Regions from separate parts of the Hydrogenophaga sp. SL48 genome, predicted to be linked through region 2. Evidence: predicted binding sites of a transcription regulator. Region 2 holds the regulator's gene; each other region holds the start of a gene.
The links. Region 2 encodes FNR, which switches genes on or off when oxygen is low (the NO sensors DNR and NnrR bind a similar motif). Its sites were predicted from a motif close to TTGATNNNNATCAA; they were not measured.
Positions count from the first base shown of each region.

Region 1 (3,431 bases), 2.2 Mb from region 2:
TTCTTTGGTGACCCAGGCGTAGTCGGCCTCGACCAGGCCGAGGTTGCCCATGTCGTCTTCGCGGTGGGCATCGAAGCCGGCCGAGATGTAGATCAGCTGCGGCGCAAAGGCGTCGAGCGCGGGCAACCACTCGTTGGTCACGGCCTCGCGGAAGGCGTCGCTGCCCGAACGACTGGGCAGGCCGACGTTGACCATGTTGGTACCCACGGCGTTTTCGCCGTTGAAGGGGTAGAGGCCTTTTTCGAAGATGGAGCACATCAGCACGCGCTCATCGCCGCGGAAGATGTCTTCGCTGCCGTTGCCGTGGTGCACGTCGAAGTCGATCAGCGCCACGCGCTCCAGGCCGTGCACATTGAGCGCGTGGCGCATGCCCACGGCGACGTTGTTGAAGAAACAGAAACCCATGGCGGCCGAGCGTTCGGCGTGGTGGCCGGGTGGACGCACGCAGCAGAAGGCGGTGGGCGCGTCGCCCGCGAGCACCAGATCGGTCGCCTGCACCGCCGCGCCCGCCGCGCGCAGGGCGGCGGTCAGCGTGTGGGGGCACATGTTGGTGTCGGGGTCGACCGCGTGCAGGCCTTCGGCCGGCGAGGCCTCGAAGATCTCGCTCACGTAGAGCGAGGCGTGGGCGCGGCTGAGCTGCTCCTTGGTGGCCAGCGGCGCGTCGTAGGGGACCATGTAGTCCAGCAGCCCCTTGACCAGCAGGTGGTCGTTGATGGCGCCCAGACGCTCGGGACATTCCGGGTGGTGCGCGCCCATGTCGTGGCGGGCACAGTCGGCGTGGGTGATGTAGGCGGACAGCATGTGGTTGTGGTCTCCTCGGGCGGTGATGACCGGCCGGGTGTCTGCGCACCCATGCCGATTGACTTTCATCAATCTAGACCCGAATGCTGACGCACGCCTTGATGCAGAGCAACAAGGCCCTGCCGAAGAGAGGGCACCGGAGCGCGTGCCTCCCATCAGGATGCGGTGGAACCGGCTCTGCCGGGCCACTCGCATCGCCCCCTGGGGGTGACGCGAAGCGGCGCGGGGGGGTCTACCTGAGCCCCGTCAGGGACCCAGCCACCAGGCGCTTGAACGGCGTGAAGCGTTCGCCCGCCTGCACCAGCACCTGGCGCAGCACGCGCGCCGGGCCTTGTTCGTTGGTGTAGAGCGTGGCCAGGGCGTGCGTGGCGAGGTAGAGGCCGCGGCTGGCGCCCTGGTGGGTCCGCTGGTAACGCGCCAGCAAAGCAGGCGAAGCGATGTCCTGGCCCCGCTGCTGGGCCTGGATCAGCGCCCCGGACAGGGCCTCGATGCTGCGCAGGCCGAGGTTGAAGCCGTGCGCGGTGACCGGGTGCATGCCCACGGCGGCGTCGCCGACCACCGCGAAACGCTGCGCGACCAGGCGGCGGGCCCAGACGCCCACCAGCGGGTAGGCGTGGCGCGTGCTGGCCAGGGCCATGGGGCCGAGCTGACTGCCGAAGCGCTGCGTCATCTCGCGGTTGAAGGCGTCTTCGGGCAGGTCCATCAGCGGCTGCAGGGCCTGGCTGGGCAGGGTCAGCACGACCGACGAGCGCGGCAGGCCGGTCAGCGGGCAGGGGTTCATGGGCAGCAGGGCCAGCGTCTGGCCATGGTCGAACCACTCCCAGGCGGTCTCGTGGTGGGGCAACGCGTGCGTCATGTTGCAGACCAGCATGGTGCGGCCGTGGTCGTGCATGTCGGCGGCGATGCCCATGGCCCGGCGGGTGCTGGAGTGGCGGCTGTCGGCGGCGACCACCAGCGCGGAGGTCAGCGTTTCACCGCTGGACAGGGTGAGCTGCGCTGAGTGAGCGTCGGTCTGGATGTGGGTCACCTGCTCGCCGCAGCGCAATGTCGGTTGGCCCGGACCTTCGGCCATCGCGGCCTCGAACGCGGCGCGCCGGATGTGGTGGTTGGCCACCAGAAAGCCGAGCTCGGGTTGGTGGCTGAGCGCGTGGCTGATGGTCATGCGCGACTGCCGCGTGCCCACGCCACCGTCGATCACCAGCGCGTCCTTCAGCGGCGCGATGTTCGCGTCGCCCAGCAGGGGCCAGAGGTCGAGGGAGCGCAGCAGGGCCGCGCTGTGCTGGGTGAGGGCGATTTCGCGGCCGTCGAAAGCGGGGTGCTGCAGGGCGTCGAGAGATTGTTGTTCGATCAGGCAGATCCGCAGACCGCTCTCGCGCAGCGCACGAGCGAGGCACAGGCCCGCCGGGCCGGCGCCCACGATGATGAGGTGAAAGTCCATGGCGCGGCAGCTTACGCGCGGGTCCTCTGTCGGGGCTTGACTCAGGTCAAGCGGGCCACGCCCGCCAGGCGCCCACAAAAAAGCCCCGGACGGGCCGGGGCTTTGAGAGATGCGGAAAGGATCAGCCGCGTTTCTGCATCGGGCCTTCACAGCCCGGCTCGCCACCCTGGCCGCGCATGCCGTGGTGACCGCCGTGGCCACCTTGGCCACCCATGCGGTGCTCACCCTTCATGCCGGCGCGGTGGAAGCCGCTGTGGCCCTGGGTGTCGAACACCTTCTGCTGCTCGGGCGTGAGCGCGGCGTAGAAGGTCTTGACGGCGTCGACCCGCTTGCTCATCTGGGCGTCGCGCTCGGCCTTGTGGGCCTGCATCTTGTCCAGGCGTTGCGGCGTGGTCAGCTTGGACCAGTCTTCGCCGGCGGTCTTGCCCATGCGCGGTGTGTGCGCCGTGCCGGCCACGTAGGCGTTCCAGGCGGGTTCCTGGGCTGCGGTGATCTTCAGCGTGGTTTTGAGTTGCGCCTGGTGCTCGGCGTGGCGCTTTTGCATCTGCTCCATGCGTTGTGCCAACTTGCCGGCCATGTCGCCCTGGCCTTTGCCGGCTTCGGTGCCGCGCTGGGCCATGTGCTGGGCGTGCATGTCGGCCGACATGCCCTGGTGGTTGCCCGGACCGCCGGCGTTCTGGGCGATGGCGGTGGCCGAGAGGCCGACGAAGGCGGCCGCGAGCGAGGCGGCGATGAGGGTGCGTTTGGTGAACAGTTTCATGGGTCACTCCTGAAAGGTGGGAAAAGCCGTTCCAGGGATCTCAGCGGGAGGCTGTCTCTGGAATGGCTCCAGTGTGGAAGTGCCGTGTAAGCGCTTTGCGGCCTTGTGCTGCGGGTTTGTAAAGATATGTTCCGTTTTTCAGCAACCCGCAGTGGCGACGTGCGGCGGGCCGCGATCCGGCGCAGGGCCGCCCCAAGCCGGATGGAGAGCAAGCCACCCAGGTTATGGAGCGGCGAGATCGTCCAGGATGGGGCAGTCGGGGCGGTCGTCGCCGGGGCAGTGGCAGACCAGTTCGCCCAGGGTGCGCTGCATGGCCTGCAGCGCGGCGATGCGCTGGCCCAGCTCGTCAAGGTGCTTCTGGGCGATGCGCTGCACGCTGGCGCTGCTGCGGCGCCGGTTGTGCCACAGGCCCACGAGCTCGGTGATCGCGTC
Region 1 is NZ_CP063400.1:4,535,734-4,539,164, forward strand. It holds gene IM738_RS21455 (histone deacetylase family protein) at 1-801, opposite strand, end outside; gene ubiM (5-demethoxyubiquinol-8 5-hydroxylase UbiM) at 1,034-2,239, opposite strand; gene IM738_RS21465 (Spy/CpxP family protein refolding chaperone) at 2,361-2,999, opposite strand; gene cueR (Cu(I)-responsive transcriptional regulator) at 3,222-3,431, opposite strand, start outside.
Region 1: ubiM (5-demethoxyubiquinol-8 5-hydroxylase UbiM) is a predicted target of FNR. The motif match lies at 2,276-2,289, and genes of this name have one in related genera.

Region 2 (3,431 bases):
GCCTGTGTCGATTGCACGCTGTGTGTGCAGGTGTGCCCGACCGGCATCGACATCCGCAAGGGCCTTCAATACGAATGCATCGGGTGCGGCGCCTGCATTGACGTGTGTGACGAGGTGATGGACAAGGTGGGCTATCCCCGCGGACTGGTCAAGTACGCGACGCAGAACGGCATGGCCAATGGCTGGACGACGGCACAGATGGTCCGTCGAGGTCTGCGCCCGCGCGTGCTTGTCTACACGGGCATCCTGATGGCCATCACGACCGCCGTGATGGTGAGTCTGTACCTGCGCACCCCGCTCAAGGTGGATGTGATCCGTGACCGGGGCACGCTGGCCCGCATGGTGGAACAAGGGCGCATCGAGAACGTGTTCAGGTTGCAGGTCATGAACGCCACCGAGTCCACGCAGCGCTATGTGATTGGTGTCACCGGTCTGCCTGGCATCACCATCGCTTCCGAGAGCGAAGTGGAGGTGCTGCCCACCGAAGTGCGTTCTGCCGTCATTCGGGTGCAGGTGCCTCCGGGGGCGGCATCCACCGGTTCTCATCCCATCCAATTCGATGTCCGTTCGACAGGGGATGAGGTGTCTCAGGTGAAAGAAAAAGCCGCGTTCCTGATCCCCCGGTAAAGTGACACCCACCTTTCCACTCCGACACCCACATGAATCCCAACAACGCCGCTCCCGCCCAGTCTTCGCTGCCCATCCCCTGGTGGAAAGTGCCTCACATGTGGCTGGTGGTGGGCGGACCACTCGTGGTGGTGGTTGCAGCCATTGCCACGGCCATCATCGCCGTCAAGGGCGCTGATCCTGTGCTCAACAAGGCCGATTTCGAGCGAGACCTGAAAGCCGCTCATGCCCTGGACGGACAAGCCAAAGCCAAAGCGCTGGAAACCTTGCAGCCCGCGCAGCAGGCGCGCAACCACGCGGCCTCACCGCTGCCGGAGCCTGCGGCCAAATAACAGGGGCAGGCCGAGCCGCCGACCTCAAAGACTTCTTGAACTGACTTTCACCCCCTACGAGGAGACAAGAGCATGTGGTCACAGCGCTGGATGTGGATTGCCTGGCCAGCCTTTCTGGTGGCAGCGGTTCTGGAAATGATCGTGTTTGCGATGGTGGACCCCGGTGACTTGCATTGGTTTGGCAACCCGCTGGGGCTGTCCCGGCAGGCCATCTACACCTTGGCCTTCTTTGTGTTCTGGGGAATCACCATGGCCTCCAGCGCGCTGACCACCCTGTTGTCGATGTCACCCTTCGAGGTCAACCGATGCCCGGTGCCCGAGGCCGCGCGGCCTGAAAGCTGTGCACAAAACCGCTCCTGTCGCTGACGGCGAAAAGCCCAAAAGAAAACCCCGCCGGAGCGGTCCGGCGGGGTTTTCTTTTGAACGCTGAAATCAGCGGCAGGTCTGTGGATTCACGATCAGCTTGAGTGCTTCGGTGTCCTTGATGTGCACGTAGCGTTGCTTGACTTCAATGATGCCTTCCTCGACAAACTTCGAGAACGTGCGGCTGACCGTTTCCAGCTTCATGCCCAGGTAGCTGCCGATCTCTTCGCGCGTCATGCGCAGCACCAGCTCGGATTGCGAGAAGCCTCGGGCATGCAGGCGCTGCACCAGGTTGAGCAGGAACGCCGCCAGGCGTTCCTCGGCGCGCATGCTGCCCAGCAGCAGCATCACGCTGTGGTCTCGCACGATTTCGCGGCTCATGATCTTGTGCACATGGTGCTGCAGGGTGGTGAACTCCCGAGAAAGCTCTTCAACCTGATCGAACGGCATGATGCAGACCTCGGCGTCCTCCAGGGCGATGGCGTCACACGAGTGGCGGTCGCTCACGATGCCATCCAGGCCGATGATTTCGCCCGTCATCTGGAAGCCGGTGACCTGGTCCCGGCCGTCGGCGGTGGTCACACAGGTTTTGAAGAAACCCGAACGGACGGCATAGAGGGAGGTGAACTTGTCGCCGGTGTTGAACAAGGCCGAGCCCCGTTTGACGCGCCGACGGGCTGAAATGACGTTGTCGAGCTTGTCCATTTCGTTGGGGTTCAAGCCCATGGGCAAGCACAGCTCCCGCAAATTGCAGCTGGAACAGGCGACTTTGATGCTTTGAATGTCCATAAATATCCCGCAATTGGGCCGAAGCTTAACGCATGGGTGTCGCTGATGTCGATGTACCCATTCGTTTCGCTGGCGTCAGTCAGCAGAAACCCTTGGCTGTCATGCGCCCTTGATCTTGATCAAGGGCGCTCGAACGCGCCTGGGGCACATTCTCCTTCTGCATTGGAGAATTGCCTGTGAGTCACGCCATATCTGACGAATTGCTCAAGCGGTTCGATGTCCCTGGACCGCGCTACACCTCGTATCCGACGGCTGATCGGTTTGTGGAAGCCTTCACCGAAGCCGACTACATCCAGGCCCTGGAGCAGCGGCGAGCGGGCTCGATGGCCTTGCCGCTGTCCCTGTACGTGCATGTGCCGTTTTGCGAATCGGTTTGTTACTACTGCGCCTGCAACAAGGTGATCACCAAGCACCACGAGCGGGCGGAGGAATATTTGCGCTACCTCTCGCGTGAGGTCGACCTGCAGGTGCAGCACTTCGGCAAGGGCCACAGCGTGTCCCAGCTGCACCTTGGTGGCGGGACGCCCACCTTCCTGTCGGATGGCGAGCTCGAAGACCTGATGGCGATGATCCGCCGCAACTTCACGCTGGTGCCGGGTGGGGAGTATTCGATCGAGGTGGATCCCCGCACGGTGACCGGCCAGCGTTTGCAGACCCTCGCACGCCTTGGGTTCAATCGCCTGAGCTTTGGCGTGCAGGACTTCGATCCTGCGGTGCAAAAAGCCGTGCACCGGGTGCAGCCCGCCGAACAGGTGTTTGAACTGGTGGAAACCGCCCGCAAGATCGGCTTCGAATCGGTGAACGTGGACCTGATCTACGGCCTGCCACTGCAAACGCCGGAATCGTTCTCCCGCACGCTGGCGCAGGTCAACCAGCTGCGCCCTGACCGCATTGCGCTTTACGCCTACGCCCACCTGCCTTCGCGGTTCAAGCCGCAGCGCCGCATCATTGCGGCGGAACTGCCCAGCCCCGGGGACAAGCTGTCCATGCTCTCGGCCTCGCTGGATGCCATGAGCGAGGCCGGCTACGTGTATGTGGGCATGGATCATTTCGCGCTGCCCACCGATGCCTTGGCGGTGGCCAAGCGGCAGGGCCGCCTGCACCGCAATTTCCAGGGCTACAGCACACAACCCGACTGCGATCTCATCGCCCTGGGTGTGTCGGCCATCGGCCGCATCGGTGCGACCTACAGCCAGAACGCCAAGACGATCGAGGATTACTACGACGCTCTGGATCAGGGCCGGTTGCCGATCGTTCGCGGCTTGGCACTCACGCGCGACGATCTGTTGCGCAGGTCGGTCATCATGTCCTTGATGTGTC
Region 2 is NZ_CP063400.1:1,306,998-1,310,428, forward strand. It holds gene ccoG (cytochrome c oxidase accessory protein CcoG) at 1-627, shown strand, start outside; gene IM738_RS06270 (nitrogen fixation protein FixH) at 660-959, shown strand; gene IM738_RS06275 (hypothetical protein) at 1,032-1,325, shown strand; gene fnr (fumarate/nitrate reduction transcriptional regulator Fnr) at 1,392-2,111, opposite strand; gene hemN (oxygen-independent coproporphyrinogen III oxidase) at 2,288-3,431, shown strand, end outside.

Region 3 (3,431 bases), 1.3 Mb from region 2:
CGGCTTCATGGTCGGGCGCGTCCATGGTAATCGCGGCCTGCAGCTGGATGTAGATCAACCGGGCGCGTGGCAACCGGCGCACGGCGGCATGCGGCACGGCCACACCACCACCCAGCGAGGTGCCACGGCGGACCTGGCGCAGGGCCAGCTGGCGCGCCACGGCACCGGTTCGGACGCGCCGGCCATCGCTCACGATGTTGTCCACGAACTTGAACAGCTCCGTGGTGTCGGACAGCGCGACGCCGACGCGCGCTTCCACATCAAGGCGAAGCTGGTTGAGATCGATCACGTTGCGGGAACCGGGGAGGTGAACGGCGCCACCCCAGGGTGGGTGCATCCGAAGGCCTCGATTGAAGCAACGACGGCGTAAAAACGGCGTAACAAAATGGCCCCGCACGCCAGGGGCCAAGACCTTGAACCCAGCACCGCGGTCGTTCAAGGCCAGCCGGAAGGATCAGCCGCCCTGGAAGCCGTCCCGGCGGTAGGTCAGCACCAGCGTGTCGCGCCAGCCCAGTTCGCCGGGCAAGACCGGCTGGATCGGCGTGCTCTCGTGGATCACGCGCTCATCGTCCAGCAGCAGCAGCGACCAGGGCTCGGTGAGCGTGAAGCGCTGGCCGCTGGGGCCGTGCGCGTCAAACACCCGGCTTTCGCCGCCCTTGATGCGATGGCGCCCGAGCATGAACACCGCCACCAGGTCCACCCCGTCGCGGTGCGCGCCCTCGGGGGTGGGCCGCCCGATGCCGTCGGTGGTGTCGATGCGGAACGGGTGCGCCTCCACGAACCAGGGCCGCTCTCCGCGCAGCGCCGACACCGCCTGCCCCACCGTGCCGAGCAGGCGCTGCCAGAGCGGCGTCGCGAGCACGGCCGGGTCCATGGGCTCGAACCAGCGCTGCATGCCGCCGTGCAGGGCGTTGTATTCCAGCGGCTGCCAGTGCGCGCGGTGCGGCACCTGCTGCACCACGCCGCCATCCACCACGAAGCAGCTGTGGCGACGGCGCCGGTAGCGGCCGCCGTCCATCAGGTAGGCGTCGCTCGGCAGGTCGTCCCAGCTGGCGTGCAAGGCCGCCAGCTGTTCGGCGTCGGTGTGCAGCCAGCGCTGCACATCGCTCGCGCTGACGAGGGCAAAACCCGCGTCACGGAGGGCTGGATCGAGCCCGTTCAGGGGCACATAAGGGGGTGGAAAGGCAAGTCGAGTCATGGCCGGGCAGTGTACCGGCGCCTCATTCGGTCGCCTCTCCATCGCCTTCGCAGTTTCTGCGCTGGATCAAAACGACCGCGTGCGCGCAATGTCAAGCTGCAGGCATTGCCAAGGAGACCGCTATGAACACCGTTGAATGGTCCGATGCCTTGCTGCTGGACTTTGAACCCATGGACGCGGTGCACCGCGAGTTCGTGGACCTGCTCGCGTTCGCCCAGAGCGCGCCCGACGCCGCTCTGGCGAAAGCCTGGGGCGCGGTGGTGGAGCACACGGTCCAGCACTTCGGCCGCGAGGACGCGTGGATGCGAAAGACCCGGTTCGCGTCCGCCGAGAACCACATCCTGCAGCACCGGGTGGTGCTCAACGTGTTGCGCGAAGGGCTGGTCATGGCCCAGGCAGGCCGGCTGGCGGAGGTGCGCGAAATGGCTGGGGAACTGGCGGTCTGGTTCGCCAAACACACCCAGTCGCTCGACGCGGCCCTGGCCCTGCACATGCGGCGTGAGCCCACCGGCACCGGCGATGCTGCCCCGAGGCGGGCGGCGGGCGGCCACACCGCCCAGGCCCTGCACTGAACACCTCGCCAGCCGCATCGCCCTGGCGCCGAGAAAAACCCCACCCCCTCATGGGGTAAACCATGGCGGCGTGATATTTGTCAATGGTTATATTGTTTCCCCAACCGGAGACACCCATGGCAGAAGCCCTACACGCCGCCGAAGCTGCCGACGAGCACGCACCGGCAGACAACGCCGAGCAGGCACCCGACGACGAGGCCACGCGCGGCCCGTCGGTGCTCTCGCTTCAGCTCGCCACCCTGCGACTGACCGACCCCCTGCAGTGGCTCCGGCTGGGCTGGGCCGATTTCAAGCGCTGCCCGCGCATCGGCCTGTTCTACGGCCTGTGTTTTTTCATCATGGGCCACGCGCTGCTGGCGCTGTTCCAGACGGCGCCCGAGTACCTGCTGGCGCTCAGCGCCGGCTTTCTCCTGATGGGTCCGTTCCTGTGCCTGGGCCTGTACGACGCCAGCAAGGCCATGCAGACGCACAGCCACCGCCCGTCCCTGCGCGCCTCGCTGCAAGCCTGGCGGCCGACGCGCGGCACCATGGCCATCTTTGCCGGCGTGTTGCTGATCCTTGAAATGCTCTGGGGCCGCGCGGCCCTGGTGGTGTTCGCGGTGAGCTTCAACACCATGCCCGACAAGGCCAACCTGCTGGCCATGCTGCTCGACCCGGAAAACATCGGCTTCGTGATCACCTACTGCGTGGTCGGCGGGGTCTTCGCCAGCCTGATCTTCGTCACCAGCGTGATCTCCATCCCGATGATCATGGACCGCCAGGTGGACGCCGTGTCGGCGGGGTTGACCAGCATCCGCGCCTGCCTGCAGAACCCGGGGGTCATGCTGTTCTGGGGCGCACTCATCACCGGCATCATCGTGATCGCCATGCTGCCCGCGTTCCTGGGGCTGCTGATCGCCGGCCCGGTGATCGGGCATGCCACCTGGCACGCCTACCGGCACATCGTGCCGGCCGCCTGATCAGGCCCCTTCGTCCTTCTCCAATGGAGCGGTCTCGCGCCAGAGGCGGGCCAGCAGCCACCAGCCCGCCAGGGTATTGAGCAGGGCGAACAGGGTCAGCAGCAGCCGCATCGCACCGGTGGGCTGCAGCACGTACAACGCCGAGGTCATCGCCGACGACATCAGGTTGAGCACGACCACCAGCCAGAACAGGGGCAGACGCGGTTGCCAGAGGCGGCGCAGCGATGCGAGGGGGGTGACCATGCGGTTTTGCGTTCAAGCGTGGAAAAATGCGGGGGGACAGCTTCCGGCGCAATATGCCTGAACCCAGGATGCGGTGGAACCGGCTCCGCCGGGCCACTCGCATCGCCCCCTTGGGGGTCGCGCGCAGCGCGGCGGGGGTGTCTCTATTCAGGGTTCTTTCTCTTGAAGCAACCGCCACATCACCTTGCCACTGCCGCTCTTGGGTAGCGCATCGACAAACTGCACCACGCGCGGCGCCTTGTAGACCGCCATGTTCTCGCGGCACCAGTGAATGATGTCCTGCTCGCTCGTCTGGCCACGCGCGGCATCGCGCAGCACCACGACGGCCTTCACGCTCTCGCCGCGGTAGCCGTCTTTGGTGCTGATCACGCAGGCCTCGGCGATCGCCGGGTGACGGAACATCAGCGCCTCGACCTCGGCCGGCCAGACCTTGAAACCGCTGGCGTTGATCATGCGTTT
Region 3 is NZ_CP063400.1:2,626,303-2,629,733, forward strand. It holds gene IM738_RS12415 (PTS sugar transporter subunit IIA) at 1-337, opposite strand, end outside; gene IM738_RS12420 (2OG-Fe dioxygenase family protein) at 455-1,198, opposite strand; gene IM738_RS12425 (bacteriohemerythrin) at 1,321-1,770, shown strand; gene IM738_RS12430 (DUF2189 domain-containing protein) at 1,887-2,729, shown strand; gene IM738_RS12435 (hypothetical protein) at 2,730-2,972, opposite strand; gene IM738_RS12440 (long-chain fatty acid--CoA ligase) at 3,120-3,431, opposite strand, start outside.
Region 3: IM738_RS12430 (DUF2189 domain-containing protein) is a predicted target of FNR. The motif match lies at 1,841-1,854, and genes of this name have one in related genera.

Region 4 (3,431 bases), 840 kb from region 2:
GGAAGCCCGCGAGGGCTTTGCACAGCTCGGTCTTGCCCACGCCGGTGGGGCCGAGGAACAGGAAGGAACCGGTCGGGCGGTTCGGGTCCGACAGGCCCGAACGCGAGCGGCGGATGGCGTTGGCCACCGCACTGATCGCCTCGTCCTGCCCCACCACGCGGGTGTGCAGCTTGTCTTCCATCACCAGCAGCTTGTCGCGCTCGCCCTGCATCAGCTTGGCCACCGGGATGCCGGTGGCGCGTGCCACCACTTCGGCAATCTCTTCGGCGCCGACCTGGGTGCGCAGCAGCTGCGGGCCCACACCCGCACCGCCCTTGGCCTTGCCGGACTCTTTTTCCTGGGCTTCCTTGAGCTGCTTTTCCAGATCGGGCAGCTTGCCGTACTGCAGCTCGGCCACCTTGGCGAGATCGCCCTTGCGGGTCAGGCTTTCGATCTGCTGGCGCAGCTTGTCGATCTCTTCACGCACCTGGGCGCTGCCCTGGGCTGTGGCCTTTTCGGACTTCCAGATCTCGTCGAGATCGGCGATCTCTTTCTGCAGCCGCGTGATCTCGTCTTCGATCAGGGTCAGCCGCTTCTGCGAGGCTTCGTCTTTTTCTTTCTTGACGGCTTCGCGCTCGATCTGCAGCTGGATCAGCCGGCGGTCGAGCTTGTCCATCACCTCGGGCTTGGAGTCGAGTTCGATCTTGATCTTGGCCGCGGCCTCGTCGATCAGGTCGATCGCCTTGTCGGGCAGGAAGCGGTCGGTGATGTAGCGGTGGCTCAGCTCGGCTGCGGCCACGATGGCCGGGTCGGTGATGTCCACGCCGTGGTGCACCTGGTAGCGCTCCTTCAGGCCGCGCAGGATGGCGATGGTCGCCTCCACCGTCGGCTCGCCGACCAGGATTTTCTGGAAGCGGCGCTCCAGCGCGGCGTCTTTCTCGATGTACTTGCGGTACTCGTCCAGCGTGGTCGCGCCCACGCAGTGCAGCTCGCCGCGCGCGAGCGCCGGCTTGAGCATGTTGCCCGCGTCCATCGCGCCTTCGGCCTTGCCCGCGCCCACCATGGTGTGCAACTCGTCGATGAAGACGATGGTCTGGCCTTCGTCCTTGGCCAGTTCGTTCAGCACGGTTTTCAGGCGCTCTTCAAATTCGCCTCGGAACTTGGCGCCCGCCAGCAGCGCGGCCATGTCCAGGCTCAGCACCCGCTTGCCCTTGAGCGAATCCGGCACCTCGCCGGCCACGATGCGCTGCGCCAGGCCTTCAACAATGGCGGTTTTGCCCACGCCGGGTTCGCCGATCAGCACCGGGTTGTTCTTGGTGCGGCGCTGCAGCACCTGGATGGCACGTCTGATTTCATCGTCGCGACCGATCACCGGGTCCAGCTTGCCCAGGCGGGCGCGCTCGGTCAGGTCCATGGTGTATTTCTTCAGCGCCTCGCGCTGTCCCTCGGCCTCGGGGCTGTCCATCTTCTGGCCCCCGCGCACGGCCGTGATCGCGGTTTCCAGGCTCTTGCGGGTCAGGCCGTTTTCGTTGGCCATGCGGCCGAGTTCACCCTTCTGGTCGGCCACCGCCAGCAGGAACAGCTCGCTGGCGATGAACTCGTCACCGCGCTTGATAGCTTCCTTTTCGGTCGCCTGCAGCATCTTGGCCAGATCGGGACCGACCTGCACCTGATCCTGCCCCTGCACCTCGGGCAGGCGCTTGACAGCCGCCTCGGCCGCCTTGGCCAGGCCTTGCACGTTCACGCCGGCGCGCTGCAGCAGCGACTGCGGCCCGTCGGTCTGGCGCAGCATGGCCAGCAACACGTGGGCCGGGTCGATGTAGGCGTGGTCGGCGCCCAGCGCGAGCGTCTGGGCTTCGCCCAAGGCTTCTTGAAATTTGGTGGTGAGTTTGTCGAGTCGCATGAAAAGGCACTCCGCAAAAAGTTGATTGGAGTGCATCTGGCGCTGAACGCGCGGTTTTCAAGGCGCTTTGACGTGGCGTTTGACCTGCGTCAACCGCAGGTGCGGACTCCGCCCTGCGCCTGCCACCGCGCAAGACCCCTTTTACGTGGGCGCCCGCCAGTAGGCGTAGGTCCAGGCGGTGAGCATGCCGGCCCGCCGGTACAGGGCGAGTGCCGGCGCGTTGGCGCCATCGACCTGCAGGAAGGCTCGGGCAATGCCCCGGCGCTGTGCGTCCAGCGCCATCGCGCGGATCAACCGACCCGCCAGCCCACGCCCGCGCTGGCTGGAGGCGGTGCGCAGCCCATGCATGCTCAGCCAGCCGTCGGCGAAACAGGCGGCGCCGCAGGCCAGGGTCTGCCCGCCTTCACGCAGGCTGGCGTACAGCGTGCCCTCGGCACGCGACAGGGCGCGCGAGCGGCTGGCACCGTCCACAGGGTCCAGCCCTTCCCCCAGAAACATCGCCATCCAGGCCGCGTCGGGGCGCTGGTCCAGCGACACGCCCTCGGTGTCACCGGCCAGGTTCAGCAGACCGTCCACCGTGCCGGTCTGGGTCAGCGTCGGCTGCTTGCGCTGGAAATCCCGCGCCGCCAGCGCCGGCCACCAGGGATCGAACGAGGGCAGGTCCGGCAGGCGAAACACCGGTCGCAGACCAGCGCTCCGGTAGCGCTGCGCAATTTCGTCGATCAAGGCGGGATCGTGGAACCCATGGTGCAACGGCACCGCGCTGTGGGCACGGCCGACCGTGCCGTGGTCCATGGGCAGCAGCCAACCGTCGATGGCTTCGATCCGCTCAGGCGCCACCGCCGTCAGCGTGGCGCGCTCGATGGAGGCGATGTCGGCGGGGCTCAAGGTCTTGACCGTCATCGGCAAAGCCTCAGACGTTCTGGCTTTGGATGCCCCATTTGGCGAGCGCCGCATCGTCACTGACGCGTGCGTCCACCCAGCGAGCGCCGTCCTGCGTCTGCTCCTTCTTCCAGAATGGCGCCTGGGTCTTGAGGTAGTCCATCAGGAACTCGCAGGCCTGGAAACTTTCGCCCCGGTGCGCCGAGGTCACGGCGACCAGCACGATCTGGTCCAGCGGCTGCAACAAGCCCACGCGGTGGATCACCCGCGCGCCGAAGATGTCGAAGCGTTTGAAGGCCTCGTCGATCATGGCTTCGATGCTCTTCTCCGTCATGCCCGGGTAGTGCTCCAGCTCCATGGTGCTGACGCTCTGTCCGTCGTTGCGGTCTCGCACGGTGCCCACGAAGGAGCAGATGGCGCCAACCCCCTTCTCGTCCGCGCGCAGCCTGGCGACTTCTGCGGACAGGTCGAAGTCTTCGGTCTGGATGCTGACGCGGGCGTTCATGTTCAGCCTCCGGTCACGGGGGGGAAAAAGGCCACCTCGGCGCCCTCGACCAGCGCCGCCGATTCGTCGGCCATGGTCTGGTTCAGCGACACGCGCACCGCACGCCCGCGCGCCAGGGCGTCGGCGTGGGCGCCACCCCGGGCGATGAGCTCGTCGCGCAGC
Region 4 is NZ_CP063400.1:2,145,703-2,149,133, forward strand. It holds gene clpB (ATP-dependent chaperone ClpB) at 1-1,882, opposite strand, end outside; gene IM738_RS10215 (GNAT family N-acetyltransferase) at 2,024-2,785, opposite strand; gene IM738_RS10220 (molybdenum cofactor biosynthesis protein MoaE) at 2,796-3,269, opposite strand; gene moaD (molybdopterin converting factor subunit 1) at 3,272-3,431, opposite strand, start outside.
Region 4: clpB (ATP-dependent chaperone ClpB) is a predicted target of FNR. The motif match lies at 1,962-1,975, and genes of this name have one in related genera.